DNA from 2 places in the Lentzea sp. NPDC036949 genome. Region 2 is predicted to be linked to the other one. Evidence: predicted binding sites of a transcription regulator. Region 2 holds the regulator's gene; the other holds the start of a gene.
What was found. Region 2 encodes HspR, which represses chaperone genes until heat shock. Its sites were predicted from a motif close to ANNTTGAGTNNNNNNNACTCAANNT; they were not measured.
Positions count from the first base shown of each region.

Region 1: the regulator HspR is predicted to act here: its motif matches at 3,152-3,176, upstream of lon (endopeptidase La).

Region 1 covers NZ_JBVJRA010000003.1:233,511-240,396, reverse strand. Annotated here, with positions in the region: gene ACZ7CD_RS10635 (patatin) at 1-1,097, shown strand, start outside; gene srmL (PheS-related mystery ligase SrmL) at 1,231-2,259, shown strand; gene ACZ7CD_RS10625 (SAM-dependent methyltransferase) at 2,232-3,029, opposite strand; gene lon (endopeptidase La) at 3,192-5,543, shown strand; gene ACZ7CD_RS10615 (AMIN-like domain-containing (lipo)protein) at 5,604-6,071, opposite strand; gene ACZ7CD_RS10610 (polysaccharide deacetylase family protein) at 6,176-6,886, opposite strand, start outside.
Region 2 covers NZ_JBVJRA010000001.1:614,236-621,121, forward strand. Annotated here, with positions in the region: gene ACZ7CD_RS03175 (serine hydroxymethyltransferase) at 1-56, opposite strand, end outside; ZMP/ZTP riboswitch at 71-155, opposite strand; gene ACZ7CD_RS03180 (FAD-binding oxidoreductase) at 162-1,265, opposite strand; gene ACZ7CD_RS03185 (pyridoxamine 5'-phosphate oxidase family protein) at 1,722-2,192, shown strand; gene ACZ7CD_RS03190 (TetR/AcrR family transcriptional regulator) at 2,197-2,763, opposite strand; gene ACZ7CD_RS03195 (SDR family oxidoreductase) at 2,847-3,743, shown strand; gene ACZ7CD_RS03200 (heat shock protein transcriptional repressor HspR) at 3,745-4,173, opposite strand; gene dnaJ (molecular chaperone DnaJ) at 4,180-5,346, opposite strand; gene grpE (nucleotide exchange factor GrpE) at 5,364-5,990, opposite strand; gene dnaK (molecular chaperone DnaK) at 5,987-6,886, opposite strand, start outside.

The sequences.
Region 1 (6,886 bases), on a different contig from region 2:
TCGACCGGTTGGCGGGGGTGCCGAAGTCGACCGGGGTGCCGCCGCTCGCGGACTGGCTGGCGGACCGGCTCGACGAGCTCGCGGGCACCGAACGCGCGTTGACGTTCGGGGATCTGGGCGAGGTCAACCTCGTGCTGATGACCACCGACCTGTCCGAGGGGCGGCCGTACCGGTTGCCGCTCAGCGAGGAGTGGCAGTACTGCGAGGAGTGCCTGGGGTACGTGCTGCCGCGACGGGTCGTGGAGCAGCTGGACGGCGTACCGGCGGACGGCCGGTGCCCGCTGCACGAGCACATGCCGTTGCGGCAGCTGCCGGGCCGGGAGCGGTTGCCGGTGGTGGTGGCGGTGCGGATGAGCCTGTCGTTCCCCGGCCTGATCGCGGCGGTGCCGCTGTGCCGCGGCGGGAAGGTGCACTGGTTCTCCGACGGCGGGATCACCAGCAACTTCCCGATCCACTTCTTCGACGCGCTGCTGCCGCGGTGGCCCACGTTCGGGCTGAGCCTGCAGTCCTACCCCGACGGCGACACGGCTGAGGTGTGGCTGCCCGAGCAGGACGCGTCGGACAGCGGGACGCCCTACCGGCAGCTCACGTCGATGCCGGGATTCCTGATGTCCATCCTGGACACGTTCCTCGACTGGCGGGACACGATGCAGTCGGCGCTGCCCGGCTACCGCGGCCGCATCGCGCACGTGCGCCAGGCGGAGGACGAGGGCGGCACGAACCTGTTCATGACGCCCGAGACCATCCGCACGCTGGCGTTGCGCGGGCAGAAGGCCGGCGATCTGCTGCGCGAGCGGTTCACGCAGCAGCAGAACACCGACCGCTACCGCTGGATCCGGCTGCGCATGGCGTTGCGCGAGTACCAGGAGCTCGGCGTGCAGGCCGAGGACCGCGAGGCGCTCTACGACGCCGTGCTCGCCCGGTTCGAGATCCCCGAGGCGCTGCACGAGTGGTTCCGCACCCCACCGGCGGACGGCGACCCGTACCGCGACGCGATCGAGGTCGCGCTGGACGACGTGGGCCGGCTCGCGGAGGGCGGTCCGTTCGACGGGGTACCGCCGGTGGACCCGGATCTGCGGCTGACACCGCCCGAGTGAGCGCGCTACCCTCGTGGACATGACGCGCCGATTCAGCCACCCCCGACCCGCGGCGGTGGCGCGCGCCTGAACCACCTTCCCGTCGGTCGGGGGACCTCGCACCAGCACCCCACGCCGAGAACGGGAAGAACCCATGTACCGCACCGATGAACTCGTGCGCGCCCTGAAGGTCCGCGACCTCACCGATCCCGCCCAGGGCCCGCACGCGATGCAACTGCTGATCGCCGACCTCAAGGCAGCGTTGCCGGACACGAGAGAAGTGCGCCACCATCCGCTCGTACCGGTGGAGCACAACTACGAGCACCTCGGCTATCCCGCCGACGCCATCACGCGCGATGCCCGCTACACGAGGTACGTCAGCGAGACGTGCATGTTGCGCAGCCACACGACGGCGATGATCCCGCCCGCTCTCAAGGACGCGCGGCCCGACGTCACGCTCCTGTGCCCCGGTCTGGTCTACCGCCGTGACACGGTCGACAGGCTGCACACGGGCACACCGCACCAGCTCGACCTCTGGCGCATAACGCACGGAGCCGAACCGCTCGAAGAACTGATCCACGTGGTCGTGAGCACAGTTCTCCCCGGCAAGCGCTACCGCACGATCGACGCCGAACACCCGTACACCACGCACGGCAAGCAGATCGACGTGTGGCACGACGGCCAGTGGGTGGAGATCGGCGAGTGCGGGTACGCGGCGCGGCACGTCCTCAAGGACCACCCGCACGGGCTTGCGATGGGGCTGGGCCTCGACCGGTTGGTGATGCTGCGCAAGGGCGTTCCCGACATCCGCCTGCTGCGCAACGGGGACGCGCGCATCGCGGAGCAGATGCGGGACCTGGCCGAGTACCGCCCGATCTCCCGGCACCCGGCCGCGACCAGGGACATCTCGATCGTGGCCGACGGGCACGAGGACGCCGAGACGCTCGGTGACCGGATTCGCGCGCTGGACCCGCAGGACCTGGTCGAGGAGATCGCGGTTCTCAGCGAGACACCGGCCGAGGAGCTGCCCGCGCACGTCCGGGAGCGCCTCGGTGCCCAGCTGGGGCAGAAGAACGTGCTCATCCGCGTGACGATGAGGGCGCCGGAGCGCACCCTCACCGACCGCGAGACGAACGAGCTGAGGGACCGGCTGCTTCAGCGCTTGCGGGCGACCGCGCCGTAGATGCTGATGCGGTCCTCGTAGGAGTCCGGGCGCCACTCGTTCACCGGGACGACGCCCGGCTCCAGCACGTCCATGCCGTCGAAGAAGCGGACGACCTCGGCGTGCGAGCGGACGCTGATCGCGTTGTCGGTGCTGCGGTACACCGCCATGACCTGCGCGGCCTCCTCCTGTTCCTGCGGCGAGAGGCCGTCGTGGGTGGCGTGCGTGATCGCCAGGTACGAGCCGGAGGGGAACGCGGCCATGTACTCGGCGGCGGCGCCGTACGGGTCGTCGGAGTCGGGCACGAAGTGCAGGGCCGCGATGATCAGCACCGCGACCGGCCGGTCGAAGTCGAGGACGTCGCGGGCGGCGTGCAGCACCTTCGCGGGCGCGCGCAGGTCGGCCTGCAACGCCGTGGCGTGCGGGTTGTCGGCGAGCAGCGCGGTGCTGTGGGCCACGGCGACGGGCTCGAAGTCCACGTAGACCACGCGTGCCGACGGGTTGTCCTGCTGGGCGATCTCGTGGACGTTGCCCACGGTCGGGATGCCGGAGCCCAGGTCGAGGAACTGGTCGACGCCCTCCGCGACCAGGTGGCGCACGGCCCTGCGCAGGAACGAGCGGTTGGCCCCCGCGCTGTGGGCGATGCCGGGGAAGATCTTCTCCACCTGCTTGGCGGCGGCGCGGTCGGCTTCGAAGTTGTGCGAGCCGCCCAGGTAGTAGTCGTACATCCGCGCGACGCTCGGACGCGTGACGTCGACCGTGGACGGGACCCACTTCAGCTCTTCCTTCACGCGAAGATCCTCGCTAATCGCCGCACGGGTGTCCACCGCCACACGCCCGGTCGCCCGCCGTGTCACCCGCTTCCCCGCTCGCTCACAGCGAACGGACCGGGGGAACACCACCCCGCTGAAGTTGGTTGAGCGGTACAGACTCAACTTTGGAGGGTGATGGAGATGGGCGAGACGTTGGCCCTGCCGGTGCTGCCGCTGGACGACGTTGTGGTGCTGCCCGGCATGGTGGTGCCGATCCGCATCTCCGGTGCGGACGCCAGCGCGGAGGCCCGTGCCGCCGTGGACGCCGCCACGACGGCGGCGAACCACCAGGTTCTGCTGGTACCACGGCTGGACGGGAAGTACGCGGCGGTCGGCACACTGGCCGAGATCGAGCAGGTGGGACGCCTGCCGGGCGGTGAGCGCGCGGCGGTCGTGCGCGGTACCAAGCGCGTGCGGATCGGGACGGGGACCACGGGGCCGGGTGCGGCGCTGTGGGTGAACGCGACCGTCACCGACGAGTCGCCGGTCACCGACCGGACGCGGGAGCTGGCCCGCGAGTACCGGGCCATCGTCACGAACGTCCTGCAGACGCGGGGTGCGTGGCAGATGGTCGACTCGGTGCAGCAGATCACCGACCCGTCCGCGCTCGCCGACCTCGCCGGCTACGCGCCCTACCTCGACGAGAAGCAGAAGATCTGGCTGCTGGAGACGAGCGACGTCACCGCGCGGCTGGAGAAGCTGGTCGAGTGGGGACAGGCGCACCTGACCGAGCTCGACGTCAACGAAACGATCGCGAAGGACGTCAAGGAAGGCGTCGAGAAGCAGCAGCGGGAGTTCCTGCTGCGCCAGCAGATGGCCGCGATCCGCAAGGAGCTGGCCGAGCTCGACGGCAAGCCGGCGTCCGAGGAGGCCGACTACCGGGCCCGCGTCGAGGCCGCGAGCCTGCCGGAGAAGGTCGAGAAGGCGGCGCTCGCCGAGGTCGAGAAGATGGAGCGCACCTCGGAGCAGTCGCCGGAGGTGGGCTGGATCCGGACGTGGCTCGACACCGTCCTCGAACTGCCGTGGAACGAGCGAACCGAGGACTCGTACGACATCAAGGCCGCGCGTGAGGTGCTCGACGCCGATCACGCGGGTCTGGACGACGTGAAGCAGCGCATCACCGAGTACCTGGCCGTGCGCAAGCGCCGGGCCGACCGCGGTCTTGGTGTCGTGGGCGGTCGTCGTTCCGGTGCGGTGCTCGCGCTCGTCGGTCCCCCCGGTGTCGGCAAGACGTCGCTGGGCGAGTCCGTGGCGCGCGCCATGGGGCGGAAGTTCGTGCGGGTCGCACTGGGCGGCGTGCGCGACGAGGCCGAGATCCGCGGTCACCGCCGCACATACGTCGGCGCGTTGCCGGGCCGGATCGTCCGCGCGATCAGCGAGGCCGGTTCGATGAACCCGGTCGTGCTGCTCGACGAGATCGACAAGGTCGGCTCCGACTACCGCGGCGACCCGACGGCGGCGTTGCTGGAGGTGCTGGACCCGGCGCAGAACCACACGTTCCGCGACCACTACCTGGAGGTCGAGCTCGACCTCTCGGACGTGGTGTTCCTCGCGACCGCGAACGTGCTGGAGTCGATCCCGGCGCCGCTGCTCGACCGCATGGAGCTCGTGCAGCTCGACGGCTACACCGAGGACGAGAAGGTCACGATCGCCCGCGACCACCTGCTGCCGCGCCAGCTCGACCGGGCCGGTCTCACGGCGCAGGACGTCGCGATCGACGAAGCCGCCCTGCACCAGCTCGCGAGCGAGTACACGCGGGAAGCCGGTGTGCGGCAGCTGGAACGGTCCCTCGCGCGGATTCTGCGCAAGGTGACCGCGAAGGTCGCGCTGGGTGAGCGGGAGCTGCCGATCGAGGTCGACCGGCCGTCGCTCAAGTCGTACCTGGGCAGCCCGAAGAACACGCCCGAGTCGGCGGAGCGGACCTCGGTGCCCGGTGTGGCAACGGGTCTGGCCGTCACGGGCGTCGGCGGTGACGTGCTGTTCATCGAGGCCTCGCTGGCCCCGAAGGACACCGGGTCGACCGGCGTCACGCTCACCGGCCAGCTCGGCGACGTGATGAAGGAGTCGGCGCAGATCGCGTTGTCCTACCTGCGTTCGCACGACGACAAGGCCGCGGCGCTGGCCGACCGGGGTGTGCACATCCACGTCCCGGCGGGTGCGGTGCCGAAGGACGGGCCGTCCGCGGGCGTGACGATGACGACGGCGCTGGCCTCGCTGCTGTCCGGCCGCCCGGTGCGCTCGGACGTGGCGATGACCGGTGAGATCTCGCTGACCGGCCGGGTGCTGCCGATCGGCGGCGTGAAGCAGAAGCTGCTCGCCGCCCACCGCGCCGGCATCACGACCGTGCTGCTGCCCCAGCGCAACGAGCCGGACCTGGACGACGTGCCGGAGTCGGTGCGCGAGCAGCTGACCGTGCACTTCGTCTCGGACGTGTCCGAGGTGCTGCGGCACGCGCTGTCGGCGGAGACGGCCCAGGAGACCGTTGCGGCGTAACGGTCTCCGGTAGACCCCCCGTGGGGGCAGCAGCGGCGACTGCTGCCCCCACGGGGCTTTTCAGTGACCGATGTCGATGACGAGCCGGTTCGGACCCGTCAGCGTGAACACCCGGTGCCACGACGCGGCGTCGCCGTACCCGACGGCGATGCCCAGCGTGGCCTCGAAGTCGCAGGTGAGCGCGACCCCGCGGACGTTCTCCAGACCGGGCGTCGGGAAGTTGCGCGACCCGGTGTAGGTCGGGTTCCCGGCGTCGTCGTGCGCGGCCGCACCGATCAGCGTGACCTCCAGGACCTCGTTCCCGGGAACGGCGACCGGCAGCCCCGACCCGCAGTTCGAAACAGCGGTGACCTCGCGGACCCGGTGCTCGGCCGGCAGGCCGGACAGGTCCAGCACCACCCGGTCGAACCCGGTGTTGCGGCCGGTCCTGATGTCGGACAGCGTCGGTGTGCTCTGCGCCGACGCCGTCGGGACGACTGTGCCGACCGCGAGCACCGCCACCAGCACCGCGGTGAGACGTGTGTTCATCTTCGGCCCCTCTCAAGGTTCGTTCGATGACCTGAGGACGTGTGACCCGGGCCACAGTTGCGTCGCGCTGCGGGTAGATGTCGACGACGACCGCGGGTGCGCGGTCAGGCGAGGAAGTCCTCCAACGGCACCGGCGTCAGCCCGTCGTGCTTCGCCCGCTCCAGGAACGCGGTGAAGTCCTCCACGAACGTGGTGCGGAAGTGCATGAGCACGATGTCCCCCGGCCGCAGCCGGTCGCCCACCTGGAACTGCACCCGGCCGTCGTTGACCGCGGCGGTCCAGTTGACCAGCGCCTTGAACCCGCAGCCGGCAGCCGCCCTGCGGGTGTTCGCGTCGTAGTTGCCGAACGGCGGGCGGAACAACGTGGGCCGCTTGCCGTACTCGGCCGCGAGGAAGTCGGCGTTGCCGCAGATCTCCTGCCGCTGGAACTCGTAGCCCTTGCCCTGCAGGTTCGGGTGGTTCGTGGTGTGGCTGTGGACCGTGACGGGCATGTGCTTGAAGTAGTCCTTGTGCCCCTCGGCGTACTTGGTGTTGAGGAACAGCGACGGCCACACGCCCGCGTTCTCCATCAGCTCGCGCGCCTTCGGGTGCTGCACCGCGCCGTCGTCGATCGTGATGAACACGTACGGCTTGGCGGTTTCGATGCGCGTGACGACGGGCACCATGCCGTCGTGGACCGCCGGCGCGTGCGCCTGCACCGTGCCGTACGTGTACGGCGGCTCGAACATCCGCTTCGGCTGCTCGGTCGTGGCGGTGGTCGTCTGCGGCGCCGTCGTGAGCACCGGCCCACCCGGCTGCGCGTCGGGTTGCCGCGC
Region 2 (6,886 bases):
CGGGCGGACTCGGCCTCGATCAGTGCGGCGATCTCGGGATCGACCTGGGAGAGCACGGCTCAGCTCCACACCGGTGCACCCAGGCGTTCGGTGCGCTCGGCAGTCGCTTCCCGGTGGTCGGTTCCACCCTCGGCACGCCAGTCGCTTTCGACGTGCCGAGCCTAGTCCAGCGTGAACGGGTCGTACTTGATCCGGTCGAGCGGAGTTCCCGCGACCAGCATGCGGGACACCGTCGACCTGATCATCGCCGGGCTGCCGCAGACCAGGACGTCGCGTTCCTCCCACGCGCCGTAGCGGGTGACCACGTCGGCCAGGGTGCCCTGCTCGACACCGCGGACGCCGGGGTCCGACTCCAGCACCGGCACGACCGTGAGCCACGGGTTCGTGGTCGCGATGCGCTGCAGGTTGTCCAGGTCGTAGAGGTCCTCGCGGGTGCGGCCGCCGTAGAACAGGTGCACGCGCGGGTTGTCGCCCCACTGCGCCATCTCGTCGATGATCGCGTGCATCGGCGCGACGCCCGTGCCACCGGCCACCATCAGGATGTCCGACCCGGACGTGCGGTCGACCGAGAGGCGTCCCATCGGCGGACCGATGCGCCACGTGTCGCCGGCCTGTGTGTGGCCGACCACCGAGCGCGACACCCAGCCGCCGTCGACGGACCGGATGTGGAACTCGATGATGCCGTCCTCGCGCGGCGCGTTCGCCGGCGTGTAGTAGCGCCACAGCCGCTTGCGCTGCGGCGTCTCGACGGACACGTACTGCCCGGCGCGGTAGTTGACCGGGTGGTCGGGCTGCAGCCGCACGACCGCCAGGTCCCACGACACGCGCTGGTGCTCCAGCACCGTCGCGTGCCAGTACGCGGGCCCGTTGTCGGCGTCGGCCGCCTCCTGCATCGCGCGGGCCATCAGCGTGTACGCCTCGGCCCAGGCCATCTCGACCTTCGGCGTCCAGGCGGCACCGGCGAACTTCTTCACCGCCGACAGCAGTGCCGTGCCGACCGCCTCGTAGTGGACGTTGATGACACCGAACTTGCGGTGGTCGCGGCCCAGCTGGCGGAGGAAGGGGATCAGGTCGTCCGGGCGGTCGACCATCTGCACCACGTGCACCAGGGCGCGCAGCAGACGGCTCCGCTGCACCTCCATGTTGGCGGGGAACATCTCGCGTGTGGCGGGCGAGAGCGAGAAGAGCATCCCGTAGAAGAACTTCGCCACTTCTTCGGAATGCGGCTCCACCACCGCGAAGCTCTCCCGGATCATCCGCACCATCGCGGTGACGCCAGGCGGGGGTTCACGGTGTGGCGGGGTAGGGATGGGGCTCAGCACAGCGTTCGCAGTCATGGTCCGCGCGCAGTCTCCACGTTCTTCGTCCTGGCACCGGTGAGGCGCCGTGCTCGTCAAACATCCGTCCCCCGACGGGGTGGACACTAACCTCTGTTCTGGCCTTCCGACTCCTTGATGCCACCTTCGAGCGAAGCATGACTACGGTACGCAACTGCTTGTTACCGCAACAGTGTGAATCTGAGGGTCCCTCCGTACCGAGTTGCGCGCTTGCGTGCAACGGTGTGGCGCGTGTCCTTGCCTGAATTGACTGGAACCACCTCACCCAACCGTGTCGAACATCCCGGCTCCCGCGGCGAGCACTTCCTCCAATGTGCCCTGGAGACCTCCGATCGCGCCACACGCTTCTACTCGGACCAGGTACTGGACCACCTCAACCCCGCGATGGCCGAGTTCGTCGGCCGGATGGAGATGGCGTTCATCTCGACCTCCGACGCCGACGGCGAATGCGACTCGACGCTGCGCGCCGGACCCGCGGGCTTCATCCGGGTGGTCGACCCGAGGACCGTCGCGTACCCCGAGTACCGCGGCAACGGCGTCATGGCCTCGCTCGGCAACATCATGGAGAACCCGCACGTCGGCATGCTGATGGTGGACTTCACCGAGGACCTGATCGGCCTGCACGTCAACGGCAGGGCCCGCATCGCGCCGCGCGAGGAGTTCCCCACCGAGGACCGCAAGGTGGAGCGCTGGGTCGTCGTGCAGGTGCAGGAGGCCTACGTCCACTGCCGCAAGCACATCCCCCGCATGGTGCCGGTGGACCGCATCCGCGACTGGGGCACCGACGACGCGAAGCGCAAGGGCGGCGACTACTTCGGGGTGAAGGCCGGCAAGGGGTCTGGCGAGGAGTCGTGAGCGGCTAGCCGAGCGTCGCGGCCGCGGTCCGCACCTCGGCGACCGACCGCCGGACGACGTCGGACCAGTCTCCGGTGGTCGTCACCCACGTGCCGTACGCGCGTTCGAAGGCGAGCACGCCGAGCTCGGCGGCCACCGCTGCCGCCAGCTCGGCGACGCCGCGGCGTTCGAGCGCGTCCTTCATGGCCACGCCGAACCCGACCATCTTCAGCGCCGACCGCTCGCGCAGTTCCAGGTGGTCCTCGATCACCGCCTGCCGCTGCGGGCCGTGCGCCCGGTGCTCGTCGGTGAACCAGGTGCCGACCGCGACCAGCGCCGCCTCGACCGCGGCCAGCGGTTCCGCCTGCTCCGGCGCGCCGGCGATGCCGGTGGTGAGCACCTCGGCGAGCTGGTCCTGACCGCCGAACAGCACCTCGCGCTTGTCCCGGAAGTGCCGGAAGAACGTGCTCTTGGTGAGCCCGGCGCGTTCGGCGATCTGCGCGACCGCGGTGTTGTCGTACCCCTGCTCGCCGAACAGGTCGAGTGCGGCGCGCACCAACCGCTCCCGCGCGTCCGGCTCCCATCGACCCATGACCCCATCCTAAGTGATGCGACTAAGTCCCATCACTCTGCTACTGTTGATGAGACCAAGTCCCATCACCTTGAGGAAGTGCGATGAAGGTTTTCGTCACGGGCGCCAGCGGTCACGTCGGTTCGGCGCTGGTCCCGGAGCTGCTGGGAGCCGGGCACGAGGTCGTCGGCCTGGCCCGGTCCGACATGTCCGCCGCCAGGCTGGAGGCCTGGGGCGCCCGGGTCCGGCGCGGTGACCTCGACGACCTGGACGGGCTGCGCAAGGCCGCCGCCGAGGCGGACGCGGTGGTCCACCTGGCGTTCAAGCACGAGGAGATGTTCGCCGGCGACTACGCGGGTGCCGCCGGAGCTGACCTGGCGGTGGTCAAGGCGTTCCTCGACGAGCTCTCCGGCACCGGCAAGGCCCTGATCGGCACCAGCGGCACGCTGTCGTACGCCGACCTGGGCCGCACCGCGACGGAGGAGGACCGGGTCACCGACACCGACAGCCGCGGTGCCGCCCGCAACGCGATCGTCGACGCCGCGGACGTGCGCGGTTCGGTGGTCGTGCTGCCGCCCACCGTGCACAGCCCGCTCGACACGGCCGGGTTCATCCCGATCCTGGTCAGGACCGCGCGGGAGAAGGGCGTGTCCGGCTACCCCGGTGACGGCACGAACCGCTGGTCCGCGGCGCACACCCTGGACGCGGCGCGGCTGTACCGGCTGGCGGTGGAGGCGGCGCCTACGGGCGCGGTGCTGCACGCGGTGGCCGAGGAGGCCGTGCCGATGCGCACCATCGCCGAGGCGATCGGGCGCAAGCTCGGCCTGCCGGTCGAGAGCATTCCCGCGGAACGAGCGCAGGAGCACTTCGGGCCGTTGGCGTTCATGGTGACGCGGGACGCACCGACGTCCAGCGCGCGCACGAGGACGCTGCTGGGGTGGGAACCGCAGGAACCCGGCCTCCTGGCGGACCTGGAGACCGGGTTCTACTTCGAGCGGTGAGCTACTTGCGCGGCTTGGGCTTCCACACCACGAGCGCCGTCTCCTGCCGCACCGGGACCAGGTCCCTGCGGTAGGAGGCGTGCACCGCGGCCGCCGCGGAGTCGGCGGCGGCCAGTGCCTGGGCCAGCTCCTGGGACAGCTCGGTCACGCGGGCGCGCAGGGCGTCGACCTGGTGCTCCAGGTCGATGATGCGCTTGATGCCGGCGAGGTTCACGCCCTCCTCCTGGGAGAGGCGCTGGACCTCGCGCAGCAGCACGATGTCGCGCATCGAGTAGCGGCGGCCGCCGCCGGAGGTGCGGCCCGGCGACACGAGGCCCATCCGGTCGTAGGACCGCAGGGTCTGCGCGTGCAGGCCGGAGAGCTGTGCTGCCACCGAGATGACGAAGAACGGCGTGTCCTCGTCGGTCCCCGGCGGGAACGGAAAACTCACCGGAACTCACCGCCCTTCCAGCAGCGCGTTCAGCTCACCTCGCGGGTCGTGCTCCTTGGTCACGTCCGCGTACGCCTCCAGGGCCGTGCGCGCCTCGGAGGACAGGTTGTTCGGGACGGCGACCTCCAGCGTGATCAGCAGATCGCCCTGGCTGCCGTCCTTGCGGGTGATGCCCTTGCCGCGCGCCCTCAGCACGCGCCCGGAAGCGGTGCCGGCCGGCACCTTCAAGGTCACCTTGCCGTCCAGCGTCGGCACGGTCAACGTCGTGCCCAGCGCCAGCTCGGGGAACGTCATCGGCGCGGTCAGCGTCAGGTCGTTGCCCTGGCGGCCGAACACGCTGTGCGGGTTGACGTGCACGCGGACGAACAGGTCGCCCGACGGTCCGCCGTTGCGCCCCGGTTCGCCCTGCCCCGCCAGGCGGATCCGCTGGCCGTCGTCGACCCCCGAGGGGATTCGGACGGTCAGCGTGCGGGTGCGGGTGCTGACGCCGTCGCCACCGCACTCGACGCACGGGTCGTCGATGATCCGGCCGGTGCCGCGGCAGTCGCGGCACGGCTCGCTGAACGCGAACGCGCCCTGCGACCGCGTGACCAGGCCGGAACCCGAGCAGGTCGCGCAGGTGTGCGGCGTCGTGCCCGGCTTGGCGCCGGAGCCGCCGCAGGTCGTGCACGCGGCCGGTGAGGACAGCCGCAGTGGCACCTGCGCGCCCCTCACCGCCTCGGTGAAGTCGAGCCGGACGTCGGTCTCGACGTCCTCGCCGCGACGGGGACGCGTGGCCGAGGCCGCACCGCCGCCACCGCGCCGGTTGAACAGGCCGCCGAGCAGGTCGCCCAGGCCACCGCCACCGCCACCGGTGCCCTGCGCTGCCCGACCGAACAGGTCGTTGACGTCGAAGCCGCCGGCACCGCCGAAGCCGCCGGGGAAGCCCCCTCCGCCCGCGAACAGGCGACGAGCCTCGTCGTACTGCTTGCGCTTCGCCGCGTCGGACAGCACCCCGTAGGCCTCGGAGACGGCCTTGAAGCGGGCCTCCGCCTTGGCGTCGCCGGGGTTGGCGTCGGGGTGCAGCTCACGGGCGAGCTTGCGGTACGACTTCTTGATCTCGTCCGCCGAGGCGTCGGAGGAGACGCCCAGTTCGCGGTAGAAGTCCTTCTCGATCCAGTCCCTAGCACTCACCGGACGTCTCCCTCCCTTCAGCTCTCTTCAGCGGGTGCTGCCGGCTCGTGGTCCGTCACGGCGACGAGCGCCGGGCGGACGAGCTTCTCGCCGAACCGGTAGCCGCGCCGCAGCACGGCGGTGACGGTCGGGCCCTCGACGTCCGGGGACGTGCTGTGCTGCACGGCCTCGTGCACCGACGGGTCGAACGCCTCGCCCTCGTGCGCGAACGGCTCCAGGCCGGTCTTCTGCAGCGTGGACACGAGCTTGTCCGCCACCGCCTTGAACGCGCCGGTCAGGTCGCCGTGAGCGGCGGCCCGTTCGACGTCGTCCAGCAGCGGCAGGAGCTCGGCGGCCACGGACGCCTTCGCGTTGTTGATCACCGCTTCCCGGTCGCGTTCCACCCGCTTGCGGTAGTTCGCGTACTCGGCGGTGAGCCGCTGCAGGTCCGCGGTGCGCTCGTCGAGCTGGGCCTTCAGCTCGACGGCGGCGTCGTCCACGAACTCGGCGGCGACCACGGTCTCGTCGGTCTCCTGGGCTGCGCCCTCCTCCGCCGGAGCGGCCGGCGCGCGGACCTCGCCCGTTTCGGGGTCGATCCGGCGCCGGTCGTTCACGACGAGGGGAGGCTGCTGCTCGTCAGGAGCTGCGTGCCTCGGCTCGGTCACTTCTTCTCGTCCTCGTCCACGATCTCGGCGTCGACGACGTCGTCGTCCTTGTCGGACTTGGCCTGGCCGGCACCGGCCGCACCGGCACCCGCACCAGGGGCCTCGGCACCCGCCGCGCCCGGCGCGTTGGCGTAGATCGCCTGGCCGATGGCCTGCGACTCGGTCGCGAGCTTCTCCACCGCGGCCTTGATGGCGTTGATGTCGGTGCCCTTGAGCGCCTCGTTCGCCTCGGCGACGGCGGCGTTGACCTTGTCCTTGATCTCCGCCGGGAGCTTGTCGTCGTTCTCCTTGACGACCTTCTCCGTCTGGTAGACCAGCGTCTCGGCCTGGTTGCGGACCTCGACCTCCTCGCGGCGGCGCTTGTCCTCCTCCGCGTGGGCCTCCGCGTCCTTGACCATGCGGTCGATGTCGTCCTTCGGCAGCGCGGAGCCACCGGTGATCGTCATCGACTGCTCCTTGCCGGTGCCCAGGTCCTTCGCCGACACGTGGACGATGCCGTTCGCGTCGATGTCGAAGGTGACCTCGATCTGCGGCACGCCGCGCGGGGCCGGGGGCAGACCGGTCAGCTCGAACATGCCGAGCTTCTTGTTCTGCGACGCGATCTCGCGCTCGCCCTGGAAGACCTGGATCTGCACGGACGGCTGGTTGTCGTCCGCCGTCGTGAAGGTCTCGGACCGCTTGGTCGGGATCGTGGTGTTGCGCTCGATCAGCTTGGTCATGATGCCGCCCTTGGTCTCGATGCCGAGGGACAGCGGGGTGACGTCGAGCAGCAGGACGTCCTTGACCTCGCCCTTGAGGACACCGGCCTGCAGGGCGGCGCCGACGGCGACGACCTCGTCCGGGTTCACGCCCTTGTTGGGCTCGCGGCCGCCGGTCAGCTCCTTGACGAGCTCCGC